Linked DNA regions of Rhodopseudomonas palustris. The protein of the gene in region 1 interacts with the protein of each later gene in a pairwise test. Links are inferred from orthologs where the notes say so. Each region holds a gene or a part of one and is shown in the gene's direction. Other genes may lie near its edges. The genes, in order: hflC and ftsH.

What was found.
Region 2: the proteins of hflC (region 1) and ftsH interact in binary tests that used the Escherichia coli proteins (3 or more experiments, as listed by UniProt). The link is inferred for Rhodopseudomonas palustris from one-to-one orthologs.

What each region holds. Positions count from the first base shown.
Region 1 is NZ_CP140155.1:2,089,590-2,098,316, reverse strand. Bases 2,544-5,542 are described here. They hold hflC (protease modulator HflC), read left to right. Parts: upstream 2,544-3,570; coding sequence 3,571-4,515; downstream 4,516-5,542. Other genes in these bases: SR870_RS09460 (Do family serine endopeptidase), read left to right, coding at 5,042-5,542; SR870_RS09465 (DUF2065 domain-containing protein), read left to right, coding at 4,647-4,847; hflK (FtsH protease activity modulator HflK), read left to right, coding at 2,544-3,574. Also shown: SR870_RS09500 (tripartite tricarboxylate transporter substrate-binding protein), read left to right, coding at 1-24; SR870_RS09495 (thymidylate synthase), read left to right, coding at 179-973; SR870_RS09490 (hypothetical protein), read left to right, coding at 979-1,392; SR870_RS09485 (hypothetical protein), read left to right, coding at 1,371-1,742; SR870_RS09480 (dihydrofolate reductase), read left to right, coding at 1,739-2,254; more of hflK, read left to right, coding at 2,408-2,543; more of SR870_RS09460, read left to right, coding at 5,543-6,532; SR870_RS09455 (class I SAM-dependent methyltransferase), read left to right, coding at 6,536-7,189; SR870_RS09450 (GNAT family N-acetyltransferase), read right to left, coding at 7,179-7,646; SR870_RS09445 (bis-aminopropyl spermidine synthase family protein), read right to left, coding at 7,720-8,727.
Region 2 is NZ_CP140155.1:360,353-369,030, forward strand. The notes cover bases 3,682-6,631. They hold ftsH (ATP-dependent zinc metalloprotease FtsH), read left to right. Parts: upstream 3,682-4,173; coding sequence 4,174-6,090; downstream 6,091-6,631. Other genes in these bases: tilS (tRNA lysidine(34) synthetase TilS), read left to right, coding at 3,682-3,963; SR870_RS01660 (Acg family FMN-binding oxidoreductase), read left to right, coding at 6,218-6,631. Outside these bases: SR870_RS01635 (N-acyl amino acid synthase FeeM domain-containing protein), read left to right, coding at 1-692; peptidoglycan-associated lipoprotein Pal, read left to right, coding at 1,211-1,708; tol-pal system protein YbgF, read left to right, coding at 1,877-2,869; more of tilS, read left to right, coding at 2,923-3,681; more of SR870_RS01660, read left to right, coding at 6,632-7,315; SR870_RS01665 (AzlC family ABC transporter permease), read left to right, coding at 7,423-8,163; SR870_RS01670 (AzlD domain-containing protein), read left to right, coding at 8,160-8,477; SR870_RS01675 (helix-turn-helix domain-containing protein), read left to right, coding at 8,673-8,678. UniProt on the Escherichia coli protein: Acts as a processive, ATP-dependent zinc metallopeptidase for both cytoplasmic and membrane proteins. Plays a role in the quality control of integral membrane proteins.

The sequences.
Region 1 (8,727 bases):
GTTCTGAAACGTTCGAGCCATTGAGAAAGCGGTTGACGGCCGCGGCGCGGGCGCGATCAATCCTTGTTGTTTCGACCGGCAGGGGTATTTTCGGCATGGATTCCGTATATCCGCAGCCTTGCGCAGCGGCCGCTTCCGGCGGCTGCCACGCCGGCGCCATTCCGGGCACCGACGACCGATGATCCAGTACCACGACCTGCTCGAGCGCATCCTCAGCGACGGCGCCGAGAAGCACGACCGCACCGGCACCGGCACGCTGTCCGTGTTCGGCCATCAGATGCGGTTCGATCTGGCGGCCGGCTTCCCGATGCTGACCACCAAGCGGCTGCCGCTGAAGGCGATCGTCCACGAACTGCTGTGGTTTCTGCAGGGCGACACCAACATCAAATATCTGCGCGATCACGGCGTCACGATCTGGGACGAATGGGCGGACGCCAACGGCGATCTCGGCCCGGTCTACGGCGCGCAATGGCGGTCCTGGCCGACCGCCGACGGCGGCAGCATCGACCAGATCGCGGGCGTGGTCGACATGATCAAGCGCAACCCGGATTCGCGGCGGCTGATCGTTACCGCGTGGAACCCGGCGGATGTCGAGAAGATGGCGCTGCCGCCATGCCACTGCCTGTTCCAGTTCTACGTCGCGAACGGCAAGCTGTCGTGCCAGTTGTATCAACGTTCCGCCGATGCGTTTCTCGGCGTGCCGTTCAACATTGCGTCCTACGCGCTGCTGACGATGATGGTGGCGCAGGTGACCGGCCTGCAGCCCGGGGATTTCGTTCACACGCTGGGCGACGCGCATCTGTATTCCAACCACCTCGAGCAAGCGCGACTGCAGCTGACCCGCGCGCCGCGCGCGCTGCCGGTGATGACGATCGATCCCGCCGTCACCGACATCTTCGGCTTCCGCTACGAGGACTTCACGCTGCAGGGCTACGACCCGCACCCGCACATCAAGGCGGAGGTGGCGGTGTAGCGGTCATGGTCGAAATCAGCAAAGCCCGGTTGGTCGCTCTGTCCGACGCAAAACTGCACGATGCCAAGCTTCTGCTGGACGCGGGCAGCAGCGGAAACGCCTATTACCTAGCTGGATATGCGATCGAACTGACGCTGAAGGCGATCTTGTCGTCACAATTCAATGCCGATACGCTGCCTGACAGAGTCCTTGTGAGGGATGTGTTCACTCACGATCTTATCAAGCTCGTAAAGCTTTGTCGTCTGGAGGACGAGCTCAAGTCTCGCAGGCAGCTCAACGCCGAATTCGAGGGGTATTGGCAGATTGTGGCGGGTTGGGATGAAGCTAGTCGCTATGGAGACATCGGATCAGACGATGCCTCCAATCTGGTACGAGCTATCGAAGGAGGTATTCTCCCATGGTTGCGCAGCAAGCTGTAGCAGAGGAGTTCGAGACCGCTCGCCACTTGCTCGACCTTCTCGAGCGAGACGGATTTCTGGTCGAGACCGCGATTTGGGCCCTGGACGACGAGGGGCGCGGACGTCTCTACATTGTGCCTCTCGATCGAGGTGGTGACACATTGGACGAGACTATTCGCGTGGCTCAGACGATCGTGGATCATCGCGACGAACTTCCCGGCCGGCACGACTTGCGGTATTCGGTGGTCAAGCGGGACAATCCGATCGTCCAAGCAGTAAAGTCTGTTTCATCGCCCGATGGTCGAGTCCGTGGCGCCTATCGTAACGGCACCTACGTGGACGAAGCTTACGTTCTGCGTCCCGCGGCATGATCCCCATCGTCCTCATCGTCGCGGTCGCCGACAACGGCGTGATCGGGCAGGGCAACGCCATTCCCTGGCGGCTCAAATCCGATCTGCAGCGCTTCAAGCAGCTCACGCTGAACAAGCCGGTGATCATGGGCCGCAAGACCTATCAGTCGATCGGCCGGCCATTGCCGGGTCGAACCAACATCGTGGTGACCCGTGACCCGCATTTCCAGGCGGACGGCGTGGTGGTCGCGACGTCGTTCGATGCCGCGGAGCAGGTCGCTGCCGGCGACGCGCTGCGGCGTTTTGCCACCGAAATCGCGGTGATCGGCGGGGCGGAAATCTACGCGCACTGGCTGCCTTGCGCCTCGCGTATCGAATTGACCGAGGTACACGCCAGCCCGCAAGGCGATACCAGTTTCCCGGCGCTCGATCCGACGCAGTGGGAGGAGCTCGCGCGGACACGCCACGCCGCTGGACCTCAGGACAGCGCCGATGTCTCATATGTGACCTATCGACGCTGCACTGCACGTTAACCTTGAGCGCGGCGCGATCCACATTGACAAAATTGCGTCAGGGCTTAGCTCGCGACATGTGACGACGCGCGTTGTGCCTGCCGGGCCTGTCCCCTATAAAGCCGTGCACGAATTGGGGTCCGCACGTTCGCCGGACCGCTGAGGAGACTATTGATGCCGTGGAAGAATCAAGGCGGAGGACCCTGGGGTTCTGGCCCGAAGGGTCCTTGGGGCTCCGGACCGCAACCATCGGGACCGCGGCCGCCTGACCTGGAAGATCTGCTCCGTCGCGGCCAGGACCGGCTGCAGCAATTGCTTCCCGGCGGTTATTTCAGCAGTCTCGGCATCGCCATCGCGGTGCTCGGCGCCTTGACGATCTGGGGCCTGTCCGGCTTCTTCCGGGTGCAGTCCGAAGAGCTCGGCGTCGTGCTGCGCTTCGGCAAGCACGTCCGCACCGTGCAGCCCGGTCTGAATTATCATCTGCCGTATCCGATCGAGACCGTGTTGCTGCCGAAGGCGCTGCGCGTGTCGACGATCAGCATCGGCATGACGCTGATCAACGATCCGGCCCGGCGCGGCACGACGGCACGCGACGTGCCCGAGGAAAGCCTGATGCTGACCGGCGACGAGAACATCGTCGACGTCGATTTCGCCGTGTTGTGGCGAATCAAGCCCGACGGTGTCGGCAACTTCCTGTTCAACATCCAGAACCCGGAAGGCACCGTGAAGGCGGTCGCCGAAAGCGCGATGCGCGAAGTGATCGGCCGCTCCAACATCCAGCCGATCCTGACCGGCGCCCGGACCACGATCGAGAGCGGCGTGCAGGAACTGATGCAGAAGACGCTCGACGGCTACGGCGCCGGCGTTCTGGTGCAGCAGGTGCAGATGCAGAAGGTGGATCCGCCGCAGCAGGTCATCGACGCGTTCCGCGACGTCCAGGCTGCGCGCGCCGACCTCGAGCGTCTGCAGAACGAAGCGCAGACTTACGCCAACCGCGTCATCCCCGACGCCAGAGGTCGCGGCGCGCAGATCATCCAGGCGGCCGAGGGCTACAAAGGCCAGGCGGTTGCCGAGGCCAAGGGCCAGAGCGCGCGCTTCCTCGACGTCTATGAAGAATACAGGAAGGCTCCCGACGTGACCCGTCAGCGGATCTATCTCGAAACCATGGAGCGCGTGCTCGGCCCTGCCGAGAAGCTGGTTTACGATTCGGGGTCGGGCCCCGGGGGAGGCCAGGGCATCGTGCCGTATCTGCCGCTGAGTGAGCTGAGCCCGCGCCGCACGGCGCCGGCCACACCGACGCCGCCGCAGAACCAGCAGACCCAGGGCGGAGGCAACCGATGAAGGCCGGAATCGCAGGTATCGTTGCCCTGATCGTCCTGCTCGTGGCGATCATCGTCGGCTGGTCGTCGTTGTTCACCGTCCGCCAGACCGAGCAGGTGTTGCTGGTCCGGCTCGGCGAGCCGGTGCGAGTCGTCACTGAACCGGGGCTTCACTTCAAGGCGCCGTTCATCGACACCGTGATCAGCATCGACAAGCGGATTCTCGACCTCGAAAATCCGTCGCAGGAAGTGATCGCTTCGGATCAGAAGCGGCTCGTGGTCGATGCGTTCGCCCGCTACCGCATCAAAAACGCGTTGCGCTTCTACCAGAGCATCGGGTCGATCCCGGCCGCAAACATCCAGCTGACCACGCTGTTGAACGCGGCATTGCGTCGTGTGCTCGGCGAGGTCACCTTCATTCAGGTGGTGCGCGACGAGCGCGAGGGCCTGATGCAGCGGATTCGGGCCCAGCTCGACCGCGAGGCGGATGGCTACGGCATCGAGGTCATCGATGTCCGCATCCGCCGCGCCGATCTGCCGGATCAGAACAGCCAGGCGGTGTATCAGCGGATGCAGACGGAACGTCAGCGCGAGGCGGCCGAGTTCCGCGCCCAGGGCGGACAGAAGGCGCAGGAGATCCGCTCCAAGGCCGACCGTGAGGCCACGGTGATCGTGGCCGAGGCGAATTCGCAGGCTGAAGAAATCCGCGGTTCCGGCGACGCCGAGCGCAACCGTCTGTTCGCGGCTGCTTACGGCAAGGACCCGGAGTTCTTCTCGTTCTATCGGTCGATGACGGCCTACGATCAGTCGCTGAAGAGCTCGGACACCCGCTTCCTGCTGCGGCCCGATTCGGAGTTCTTCCGCTTCTTCGCCAATTCGTCCGGCAGGCCCGCGACACGGCCGGCGACTGCGGCGCCGGGTGCGGCGCAGGCTGCGCCGGAACCGGCTGCCGCGCCACGCTAGCGTTTCCGGTTCTGATTTCATCAGACACGGAATTGCTCTAGAACAGCGCCGAAATCAGAAGCGCAGGCCGCGGCCTGCGCTTCGTCGATAATGGCTGTCGGGCGAGATTCCCGGCCGGGGGATACAGTCGCATGGGGTCTTTCGCGTTCGCCGACCTCCTGATCGGGGTGGGTGTGTTGTTCGTTTTGGAAGGCCTGATCTTCGCCGCGAGCCCGAGCTGGATGCGTCGCGCCATGAAAAGCGCGTTGGCGACTCCCGACAACGTGCTGCGCGTGGTCGGCATCGTCTCGGCCGTGCTCGGCCTGATCCTGATCTGGGTGGTCCGCCGCTGACCTCGCGGAGGCGCGCGATCGGACAGTTTTCAACGGCATCGTGAGCAGGGACGTCCGTTTTTCGCCGCAATCGGTGTTGCGGATGGGGTAGTTTCGAACGATTCCGATGCTTGCCCCGGTTCCCGGATCGGACGCAGAGTTTTCAAGCGGCAGCGCCCAAGGCGCCCGGCCTCGATGCAGGAGACGCCCCCATCATGCCCGTTGCGATCACCGCCTTGAGCTTCCGGATCAGGCCTTTGCTGGCGGCGCTGTGCCTCGGCGCCGCCGCCTTGACCGCGGCCCCGGCGCAGGCCCGCGGCCCCGAGGGCATCGCGGACGTCGCCGAGAAGGTCATCGACGCCGTGGTCAACATCTCGACCACCCAGACGGTCGAGGCCAAGAGCGCGCCCAGCGAGGGCAACAGCGCCAAGCCGAATCTGCCGCCGGGCTCGCCGTTCGAGGAGTTCTTCGAGGACTTCTTCAAGAACCGCCGCGGCGAGAAGGGCGGCGGCCCGCGCAAGACCAACTCGCTCGGCTCGGGTTTCATCGTCGACACCGCAGGCATTGCCGTGACCAACAATCACGTCATCGCCGACGCCGACGAGATCAACCTGATCATGAACGACGGCACCAAGATCAAGGCCGAGCTGGTCGGCGTGGACAAGAAGACGGATCTCGCGGTGCTGAAGTTCAAGCCGCCGGCCAACAAGCCGCTGGTGGCGGTGAAGTTCGGCGACAGTGACAAGCTGCGGCTCGGCGAATGGGTGGTGGCGATCGGCAATCCGTTCTCGCTCGGCGGCACGGTCACCGCCGGCATCGTCTCGGCGCGCAATCGCGACATCAATTCCGGGCCGTATGACAGCTACATCCAGACCGACGCGGCGATCAATCGCGGCAATTCCGGCGGCCCGCTGTTCAACCTCGACGGCGAAGTCATCGGCGTCAACACGCTGATCATCTCGCCGTCCGGCGGCTCGATCGGCATCGGCTTCGCGGTGCCGTCGAAGACCGTGGTCGGCGTCGTCGATCAGCTTCGGCAGTTCGGCGAACTGCGCCGCGGCTGGCTCGGCGTGCGCATCCAGCAGGTCACCGACGAGATCGCCGAGAGCCTCAACATCAAGCCGGCGCGTGGCGCGCTGGTCGCCGGCATCGACGACAAGGGCCCGGCCAAGCCCGCCGGCATCGAGCCCGGCGACGTCGTCGTCAAGTTCGACGGCAAGGACGTCAAGGAGCCGAAGGATCTGTCGCGCGTGGTCGCCGACACCGCGGTCGGCAAGACCGTCGACGTGGTGATCATCCGCAAGGGCAAGGAAGAGACCAAGCAGGTCACGCTCGGCCGCCTCGACGATGGCGCCAAGCCACAGCCGGCCTCGGCCAAGTCACAACCCGAACCGGAAAAGCCGGTGACGCAGAAGGCGCTCGGGCTCGACCTCGCCGCGCTGTCGAAGGACCTGCGCGGCCGCTACAAGATCAAGGACAGCGTCAAGGGCGTGGTCGTGGTCGGGGTCGACAACGGCTCCGACGCCGCGGAGAAGCGGCTGTCGGCCGGCGACGTGATCGTCGAGGTCGCGCAGGAGGCGGTCACCAGCGCCGCCGATATCAAGAAGCGGGTCGACCAGGTCAAGAAGGACGGCAAGAAGTCGGTATTGCTTTTGGTCTCGAACGGAGCCGGCGAACTGCGCTTCGTGGCGCTCAGCCTGCAATAGACGATGGCCGCGGCCGGCCGATCCGCGCTCGCCATCGACTTCGTCGGCGGCGCGGTCGGCTACAAACTGCGCTCCGGCGCCGCCCGCAGCCACGCGCTGCTGAAGGCGACCGGCGTATCCGCGAGCCGCCCGCTACACGTCATCGACGCCACCGCGGGACTCGGCCGCGATTCCTTCCTGCTCGCCTCGATGGGCGCGACGGTGACGCTGATCGAACGCTCGCCGCAGGTTCACGCGCTGCTGGCGCAGGCGCTCGCGACGGCGGGCGCCGAGAGTGAGGAGATCGCCGCGGTCGTGGCGCGGATGAATCTGATCCAGGGCGACGCCCGCGATCTGCTTCCGACCCTGCAGGCGGATGTCGTGACCGTCGATCCGATGCATCCGGAGCGGACCAAGACGGCATTGGTCAAGCAGGAGATGCGGCTGCTGCGCGATCTGGTCGGCGCCGATCCCGACGTTTGCGAATTGATGCAGGCGGCGCTGTCGGCGCGCTGCGGCCGGGTCGTGCTGAAATGGCCGTTGCGTGCCGAGCCGCTCGCGGGCGTGCGCAAGCCGTCCTACCAGATCGCCGGCAAGACGGTGCGCTACGACGTGTTCGTGCAACCGCGCGCTGCGGCAGAGGACGCGCCGGGCGGCGACGTCGCGCTCAATCCTTGAGCGGCTTTTCCAGATAGATCTGCGTCGGCACGAAGCCGACGCGGGCCAGCACGCCCTTCATCGGCTCGTTGGTGGCGCGGGTGCGGAACACCACATGATCCAGCTTCTGCGCCTTGCACCAGTCGAACACCGAATTCATCAGCAGGTTCGATAGCCCGGAGCCGCGCTGCGACGGGTCGATATAGATGCTGTGATAGTCGCCGTAAGGCTGCTTGGTGATGAAGTTGCGGCGGATGCTGACATAGGACCAGCCGACGATCTCGCCGTCGCGTTCGGCGACGAAGGTCGCGGCTTCCTTGTCGCCGAACAGCTTCTCCAGCTTCTTCACATAGAAGCCGACGTCGGTGATCGGATCGTCGGGGAACGAGATCTTGGCGATCTCGGCTTCCATCCAGCCGATCTTTTCGAGGTCCGCGCGCTCCAGCGGGCGCAGCGTGTGCAAGGGCTTGTCGTTCATCGTTCAACTCCAGAATTCAGCCGCCGCGTTCGCACGAACGGCTGCGGCGGGCAAGTCCGTCTTTCCGCGGGGCTCAGGGGCCAGCCGCCTTGCGGCGGAAGCTGTGCCCGCCGCAATTCGCGCAGCCCTGATCCTTCAACGCCTCGATCGTCTCCGGCGTCGAGCCGCGCCCCAGGACGGCCTCGCGGCCGCATGACGTGCAGACATAGGCGCGGACCCGCGGATTGATCTCGGCGGTGTACAGCGGTCCCTGCCACGCCGGCAGCGCCGCGGCGGCGGGGCCGGCGGCGGCGAGTTCGATCAACTGCCCGACATTGCCGAGCACGGTGGCGCCCGCATAGGCGTTGAAGCCCGGCCGGATCGTCTGCACCGCGAGGCCGAGATCGAGAAACACCCGCTGCAATGCCAGCATCTGCCGCGGCGGCCATTGCGCGAACGAGAAGTAGCACAGCCCGTCGCCGGCCAGCGCCTCGCGGCCGCGCGTTAGAAAAAGTTTTGCGCCTTCGAGCGTGTAGGGCGGGTCGGTCTCGATGGTGTCGAACGCCCCCTGCAGTTCGGCCGGCAGCGGCTGGCGCAGATCGTGATGCAGCGTCCGCAGCGCGATGCCTTCCCGTTCTGCATTGTCGCGCAGGAACGCGAGCCGCCGCTCGTCGGCATCGATCACCACGACGCCGCGGGTGAGATCGGATTTGCCGAGCGCCTGGCCGACGAGGCCGATCGACAGCGACACGGAATCATCGTCGCCGAGCAGCAGCACCCGGCGGCCTTCCAGCGCGCCGGCCTGCAGCATCAGGAGCGCGCGCAGCAGCGAGGTCTCGGGCGTGCACGGCGCCTGATCGAGCGTGACGTCGACCGACGGCGCCTGCGCGATGATGGCGGCCAGCCGCGCGACCTGCGCGTGGAAATTCTCCGGGATCACCACGCCATGGCCGGTGCAGGCCGGGCAGGTGACGTCGATGGTGATGCCGAGCCCGAGCTCGCGCTCGACGAAGTCGCGGCCCTCGGGGCTCAGCGCCAGGCCCTGCTTGCGCTCCAGCAGCCCGGCCTTTTCCAGCTCGCGGCGGACGGCGGTGGCGATCGG
Region 2 (8,678 bases), 1.7 Mb from region 1 along the record:
GACGTGAACTGCTCGACAAGGTCGAGTACCGGCTCGCCGAGACGGAAGCCGAGCGAGCCGCGATCTACCGGCTGCGTTACCGCGCCTATCTGAAAGAGGGGGCGATCGAGCCCAATCCCCTCGGCATCGTCTCCGACCGTTACGACAACTTGCCGAACTCGTGGATATTCGGGATTTTCTTCGAGGGAGAACTGACCAGTTCTCTGAGAATCACCGTGGCTTCGCTGGAGAATCAGGATTGCCCGTCGATGGACGTGTTTCCGGATCTGCTCGAGCCGTGGCTGGCGAGTGGCAAGGTGATCGTCGATCCGACCCGGTTCGTGTCGGATCCTGACCGAACCAATCGTGTGCCTGAACTCGCTTATCTGACGTTGCGTCTGGCCTACGTGGCCTGCGAGCACTTTCATGCCGACATCGGTCTGGCATCGGTGCGCGCCGAGCATCAGGCGTTCTATCGCCGTGTCTTCATGAACGCGGTCTGCCCGCCGCGGGTGTATCCGGGCCTGAAGAAGCCGATCGGGCTGATGGAGATCGATTTCCCCGCCAAGCATATGAAAGTGTTCGCGCGCTATCCTTTTTTGCGCTCGACAGCGTTCGAACGGCACAAGCTGTTCACGCGGACGACGGCCCGACCGGCGTCGCTCCGGCTCGCAGAGCCTTCGCTCGCAACCAGCGACCACGAGCACATCTAGAACCGTTCTGTCCCTGATGGAATCCGCACTGGCGTTCCGGGGCACTCACCACAGGCACAACCTCATGGTGAGGAGGCGCGAAGCGCCGTCTCGAACCATGCGCCACGGGCCCTGCGTCGCCGCATCCTTCGAGACGCCCGGCTTCGCCGGGCTCCTCAGGATGAGGAGTCCGTGCATCTGGCAACGGCCATATCGCTTCAACAATCGATGAAGTGCTCTAGAACCTGTTTCGGTCGCCCGGAGCTCGTTCTGCCGGTCCGGCGCGGAAGGGGCCGGCCGGTGCGGGATGTAAGTCGGTCCAGTGATGCGCCGAGCTGTCGCGCGCTCCCGATCTGCGGACGCCGCCCTTCACCGTCACGCCACATTTACACCCCATTAACCATTGCGATTGCTTTTCGCCGATCGGGGGCTTTTGATCGGAGCCGGCAAGGTCTCGTCAAGGTTGACGGAACGTTCGCTTAACCATCGCCCTGTAGACCGGATGACAGTCCGAATATCGCGAGCGTGGAGGCTCCGGAATGAAACATCAGAAGCGAATCCTCCAGGGATTGAAGCTGGCCGCGGTGCTCGCGGTGGCCCTGTCGATGGGGGCTTGCGCCAATAACAAGACCGGTCTCGGTGCCGACGGCGCGATGGCCAACGCGGCGACCCCGGGCAGCCAGCAGGATTTCGTGGTCAATGTCGGCGATCGCGTGTTCTTCGAAAGCGATCAGACCGAACTGTCGCCGCAGGCGGTGGCAACGCTCGAAAAGCAGGCGCAGTGGCTGCAGAGCTACAACCGTTACTCGTTCACCATCGAGGGCCATGCCGACGAGCGTGGCACCCGCGAATACAACATCGCGCTGGGCGCGCGCCGTGCGCAGTCGGTCCGCAACTATCTCGCCTCGCGGGGGATCGATCCGTCGCGCATGCGGACCATCTCCTACGGCAAGGAACGTCCGGTCGCGGTCTGCAACGACATCTCGTGCTGGTCGCAGAATCGCCGCGCGGTCACCGTGCTGAACGCCGGCGCCTGAACGCGCTCCGGTTCGATGTGAGGGAGCGGCGCCTTCGGGCGCCGTTGCTGTTTGGATCCCTTGGCCGGCTGCGACCGTCGGCCATCGCTCCAGTCACATTTTTGGCGTAGTCCGGCGATCAATCCGGCGCTACTAATCTGGCGCGCCATCCCCAACCGTCGGGCCCCCATGTCGAGCATTCCTGCCCTCTCTGCGCGCAGCCTCGCGATCGTCGCGATGCTCGCTTTCGCCGCTCCCGCGCTGGCCCAGCAATATGGCGGCGAGGTCGACCCGGAAATCCGCGTCCAGCAGCTCGAGGAGCGGCTGCGAACGCTGACCGGGCAGAACGAGGAACTGCAATACCGCAACCGTCGGCTCGAAGAGCAGGTCCGGCAATTGCAGGGCAACGCCGGCGCGCAGCCGGGCGGGCCGGGCAACGTCGCCCCTCCGGCGGCCGCCGCGCAGCAACCGCCGGTCTACGGCCAGCCGCCGCAGCAGGCGCCGGTCTATGGTCAGCAGCCGCAGGCGCCGATCGTGCAGGACCAGGCGGTGGCGCCTCCGGCGACAGGCCGCCGCCGTGGCGATGCGTTCGATCCGAGCCAGAATCCGGCGGCGCCCGGCGTCCCGCGTGCGCTCGGTGGCGGACAATTGCCGATCCCGGCCGAGCAGGGTGGGGTGGCGGGCGCGCCGCTCGACCTGTCGAACAATCCCGGCGGTCGCTATCCCGACGCCGGCGCGCCGCCGCAGCAGGCGCCGCGCGCGACGGGCGGGGCGGGATTGACCACGCTGCCGCCGTCGGCCAGCCCACGCGACGAGTTCGATCTCGGCATCGGCTACATGCAGCGCCGCGACTACGCGCTCGCCGAGGAGACGATGCGCAACTTCGCGAGCAAATATCCCAACGACGCGCTGACGCCGGATTCGCAATACTGGCTGGGCGAGAGCTTCTTCCAGCGCCAGATGTATCGCGACGCGGCGGAAGCCTTCCTTGCGGTCACCAGCAAATACGAGAAGTCGGCGAAGGCGCCCGATGCGCTGCTGCGGCTCGGCCAGTCGCTGTCGGCGCTGAAGGAAAAGGAAGCCGCCTGCGCCGCGCTGGGCGAGATCGGCCGCAAATATCCGAAGGCGTCGGCCGGCGTGAAGAAGGCAGTCGACGCCGAGCAGAAGAAGCTCAAGTGCTAGGCTGACGAGAGCCCCGGCCGAGCCGGTGCCAATCGCCAGGGATCGAGCCGCTGATGTCCGGCAATGACGAAGCGCCGATTTCGGCGCGCGAGGCTTCTGATCTGTTCGCCGACTGGAAGGCGGTCCCCGCGATCGTGCTCGCGGTGTCCGGCGGTCCGGATTCGCTGGCGCTGATGTGGCTCGCCGCGCGCTGGCGCAAGGCGCGTAAGCGCGGGCCCGCGCTGTTCGTCGTCACCATCGACCACGGCCTGCGGCCGGAAGCGGCCCGCGAGGCGCGGTCGGTCAAGCAGCTCGCCCGCAAGCTCGATCTGCCGCACCGGACGCTGCGCTGGACCGGCGACAAGCCGAACACGGGATTGCCGGCGGCCGCGCGCGCGGCGCGCTATCGGCTGCTGGCCAAGGTGGCGAAGGCGGTCGGCGCCGCGCATATCATGACCGCGCACACCCGCGACGATCAGGCCGAGACCGTGCTGATGCGGCTGTCCCGCGGCAGCGGCATCGCCGGCCTGGCCGCGATGCCGCGCGAGACGGTGCGCGACGGTGCGGTGCTGGTCCGTCCGTTGCTGGACGTGCCGAAACGGCGCCTCGTTGCGACGCTCGACAGGGCGAAGATCGGATTTGCGATCGACCCGAGCAATGCCGATCCCCGGTTCACCCGCCCCCGTCTGCGCGAACTGATGCCGCTGCTGGCCGCCGAGGGATGCGATTCGCGCAATCTGGCGCGGCTGGCCGCCCGCGCCGCCCGCGCCGAGGCCGCGCTGGAGCTGCTGGTCGATGGCGCGGAGCGGTTCCTGGCGATGCGCAGCGCGGATCACCCGCCGCAGAGCTTCGACGCCTCGGTATTTTACGCACTCGCCGCGGAAATCCGGATTCGGTTGTTGCTACGTGCGATCGGCCGCGCCGGCCGGGAAGGCCGGCCTGAACTCGGCAAGGTCGAGGCATTGGCCGCTGCGCTTCAATCGGCCGCCGCCAGGCCGGCCCCGAAACCGGGGCAAATCAAGCTGAAACAAACGCTTGCCGGGGCCGTAATCACTTTGACACCAGTTTGCCTGAAGTTTGCCGCAGCGCCGATGCGGCGGCGGAAGACGGGCTGACCCGCTCGCATCCGCGTTCCGACGGCTCCGACAGCGGCCGAACTCTCCGTGATTTGAGCCTTCGGAAGGCCGAAATGCGCTAAATAGTCCTGAACGGTTCTCTTGGCAGGCGGCCGTGTGACACCTAGATTGTGGATTGGCCGGTCCGAGGACAGTCTCGCGGCACCCGGGCTAAAGGATCGCGATCCGCGCGACCGATAAGGAAGATCGATGAACGCCAATCTGCGGAATTTCGCCCTCTGGGTCATTATCGTCTTGCTGCTTTTGGCGCTGTTTACGCTCTTCCAGAATCCCGGCCAGCGCACTGCATCGCAGGATATCTCGTTCTCGCAGCTACTCAGCGAGGTCGATCAGAATCACGTTCGCGACGTGGTGATCCAGGGCCAGGAAATTCACGGCACCTTCACCAACGGCTCGAGCTTCCAGACCTACGCGCCGAACGATCCGTCGCTCGTCACGCGCCTGTACAACGGCAAGGTCGCGATCACCGCGAAGCCGCCGGGCGACAACGTGCCGTGGTTCGTGTCGCTGCTCGTCTCCTGGCTGCCGTTCATCGCGCTGATCGGCGTGTGGATCTTCCTGTCGCGGCAGATGCAGGGCGGCGCCGGCAAGGCGATGGGCTTCGGCAAGTCGCGCGCGAAAATGCTCACGGAGGCCCACGGCCGCGTGACGTTCGAAGACGTCGCCGGCGTCGACGAAGCCAAGCAGGACCTACAGGAGATCGTCGAGTTTCTGCGCGATCCCGGAAAATTCCAGCGCCTCGGCGGACGAATCCCGCGCGGCGTGCTGCTGGTCGGTCCGCCCGGTACGGGTAAGACGCTGATCGCGCGTGCGGTCGCCGGCGAAGCCAACGTGCCGTTCTTCACGATCTCGGGTTCGGACTTCGTCGAAATGTTCGTCGGCGTCGGCGCCTCCCGCGTCCGTGACATGTTCGAGCAGGCCAAGAAGAACGCGCCCTGCATCATCTTCATCGACGAAATCGACGCCGTCGGCCGTCATCGTGGCGCCGGCCTCGGCGGCGGCAATGACGAGCGCGAGCAGACCCTGAACCAGTTGCTGGTCGAGATGGACGGCTTTGAGGCCAACGAAGGCGTGATCCTGATCGCGGCCACCAACCGGCCCGACGTGCTCGATCCCGCGCTGCTGCGTCCCGGCCGCTTCGACCGTCAGGTCGTGGTGCCCAATCCGGACGTGGTCGGCCGCGAGCAGATCCTCAAGGTGCATGTCCGCAAGGTGCCGCTGGCGCCGGATATCAACCTCAAGACCATCGCGCGCGGCACCCCGGGTTTCTCCGGCGCCGACCTGATGAACCTCGTCAACGAAGCGGCCTTGATGGCGGCCCGGCGCAACAAGCGCATGGTGACGCAAGCCGAGTTCGAGGACGCCAAGGACAAGGTGATGATGGGCGCCGAGCGCAAGTCGCTGGTGATGACCGAGGAAGAGAAGATGCTGACGGCCTATCACGAGGGCGGTCACGCCATCGTCGGCCTCAACGTCATCGCCACCGACCCGATCCACAAGGCCACCATCATTCCGCGCGGCCGTGCGCTCGGCATGGTGATGCAGCTTCCGGAACGCGACAAGCTGTCGATGTCGCTGGAGCAGATGACCTCGCGCCTCGCCATCATGATGGGCGGCCGTGTCGCCGAAGAGCTGGTGTTTGGCCGTCAGAAGGTGACCTCCGGCGCGTCGTCCGACATCGAGCAGGCGACCCGCCTGGCCCGGATGATGGTCACGCGCTGGGGCCTGTCGGAAGAACTCGGGACCGTGTCCTACGGCGAGAACCAGGACGAGGTGTTCCTCGGCATGTCGGTGTCGCGCACTCAGAATGCGTCGGAAGCGACGGTCCAGAAGATCGACGCCGAGATCAAGCGGCTGGTGGAAGAGGGCTACAACGAGGCGACCCGCATTCTCACCGAGAAGCGCGCCGACCTCGAAGCGCTCGCCAAGGGCCTGTTGGAGTTCGAAACGCTGACCGGCGACGAGATCACCGATCTCATCAACGGCAAGAAGCCGAACCGCGAGTCGGTGCTGGAGCCCTCGGGCCCGCGCACCTCCGCGGTGCCGCCCGCCGGCAAGCCGCGTCCGCGGCCCGATCCGGGCCTGGAGCCGCAGCCGCAGGCGTAATCGCCGGGCGACTGGTCGAGTTGAAACGCGGCCCTGACGGGCCGCGTTTTCGTATCGACGTGTTGACAAAGGACAATTCCGCCCGGATAGGGCTGTGCTGTTGTGCAGACCCAGCGCGGAGCACGCGATGAACCGCCGGTCGATCGTGATAGGGGGCGCTGCAACTGTTGCAGCCGCTGCCACTGGCGCCGTGCTGTGGTCGAGGCAGGGCGTCGGTCAATGGCGCGAGGCCGCAGCCGGGATTCGGCGGCCGCTGAACGTGGACCTCTCCGGCTCGGCTGCGCTTTCCGAACTGGTGCGCTGCGCCACGCTCGCGGCGAGCAGCCACAACACCCAGCCGTGGCGCTTCGTACTCGGCGACTCCGCGCTCGCCATCGTTCCGGATTTTTCCCGTCGCTGTCCGGTGGTTGATCCGGACGACCATCATCTGTTCGCCAGCCTCGGCGCCGCCACCGAGAACATCGTGCAGGCAGCGCCGGTGTTCGGTCTGTCCGCGACCGTGCGGCCTGTCGACGAAGACGGACGGGTGAGGATCGATCTCCCGCGGGGTGCCTCCGCGCCCTCAGTATTGGCGGCAGCGATCGTCGGACGCCAATGCAGCCGCGGCCTGTACGACGGGCGTAATATCGCCCCGGCCGATCTGGATTTGCTCGCCGCGGCCGGGCGTGGCGACGGCGTCGATATCGTGCTGTTGACCGAGCGTCCGGCGATCAATGCCGTTGCTTCGCTGATAATTGCCGGCAACACGGCACAATTCGCCGATCCGACGTTCCTTGCCGAACTGAAGCACTGGCTTCGCTTCGGCTATGCCGACGCGGTCGCGACCGGCGACGGGCTGTTTTCCCTGACGTCAGGCAATCCGGCGTTGCCTGCGCCGGTCGGTCGCGCGCTGTTCGACTATATCGTTTCGGCGGCATCCGAGAACGCCAAATGTCGCGCTCAGATCGCCAGTTCGGCAGGCCTTGCGGTGTTTGTCTCGGAGCGCGACGATCGCCGGCATTGGCTCTCGGCCGGACGCGCCTACCAGCGCTTCGCGCTGCGCGCCACTGCGCTTGGTATCAAGCAGGCGTTCCTGAACCAGGCTGTCGAAGTGCTGCCGCAGCGCCGGCACCTGGCCGAACTTCTCGGTCTCGGCGCGCGACGTCCGGATTTCGTCGTGCGCTTCGGCTACGGAGCCGATATGCCCTGGTCGCTGCGGCGACCCGTTGCCGAGGTAATTGCGTAGCGTGTAGCGCTTGCCGACCGTCGCGCAACCGCATAGCCCCATGAGGGCCGATGACTTGACGTGGACGCGCGCAGCCATCAGGCAGGGCTCGCAAGGCGGACCCCATCATGACGACTCATCTTCCCAAGGCGCCGGCCTATTGGTCGCGTGACGCGATCTGGCCCGGCATCGTCGCGATCGGGCCGATGCTGCCGGGCACGCTGGCATTCGGCATGGCGTTCGGCGCGCTGTGCGCGCAGAAGAACTTCACGCTGGCCGAAGTCGAAGTGATGATGGCGACGGTCTATGGAGGGCTGTCGCAGTTCGTCGCCGTGCAGTCCTGGCCGGCGACGCTGACGCCGTCGACCATCGCGACGCTGGCGCTGCTGACCACGACCGTCAACATCCGCTTCTTCCTGATGACCGCATCGATGCGGCCGTGGTTCGGTACGCTGCCGGCGTGGCAGGCCTATCCGGCGATGCTGCTGGTGACCGACGGCGGCTGGCTCGCCGCGATGCGCTATCGCGAGCACGGCGGCGCGAACGCCTGGTTCTACGTCGCCGGCGGCATCGTTCTGTATTTCGTCTGGCTGGTCTCCGCGATACCCGGCTATCTGCTCGCCGAACAATTGTCCGATCCGAAGAAGTTCGGGGTCGATCTGGCGATGCCGGCGTTCTTCGCCGCGATGCTGGTGCCGGCCTGGAAGGGACCTCGACGAGCGATCCCTTGGGCGGTCTCCGGTGTGGTCGCGCTGACCGTGCACTGGCTGATTCCGGGCTACTGGTTCATCATCGCCGGCGCGCTCTGCGGTGCGCTGAGCGCCGGTCTGATGGACGAGCCGCCGCCACGGCCCGAGCGGGCGGCATGAGCGAGTTCTTGCGCAGCGACGTGATGATGGCGTTCGCCGTGATGACTGCGGTCACGGTCGCTTCGCGGCTCGGCGGCTTCTGGCTGATGCGCTATGTCGACGTCACGCCGCGGGTGAGGCGGATGCTCGACGCGCTGCCCGGGTCGATCATCGTCGCCGCGGCGCTGCCGGTCGCGGTCAATGGCGGACCCATCGTGATGTTTGCACTCGCCGCGGCGATGGCGGTCAGCATCATCCGCCGCAACGACTTCATCGCGGTGATTACCGGTATGACCGTAGCGGCACTGGCAAGAGCGCTCGGCTTCGGCGGGTAGTTGCGGTCTCGCTGTTCACTTCATTGCGCAAAGCGCTCGGCTGTAAGGGCTTGCCTTCGTCTCTGAATAGGTGTTCACTTTTTTCACTGATTTGGGGCCGGCGGTTTCGCCGTGCCTTTGCCCCAAGATCTTGATGAGCGACCACTTTCCGATCCCGTCCGGAATCGGAACGCTCGATCCCGAGACGAGAGCGCCATGGTT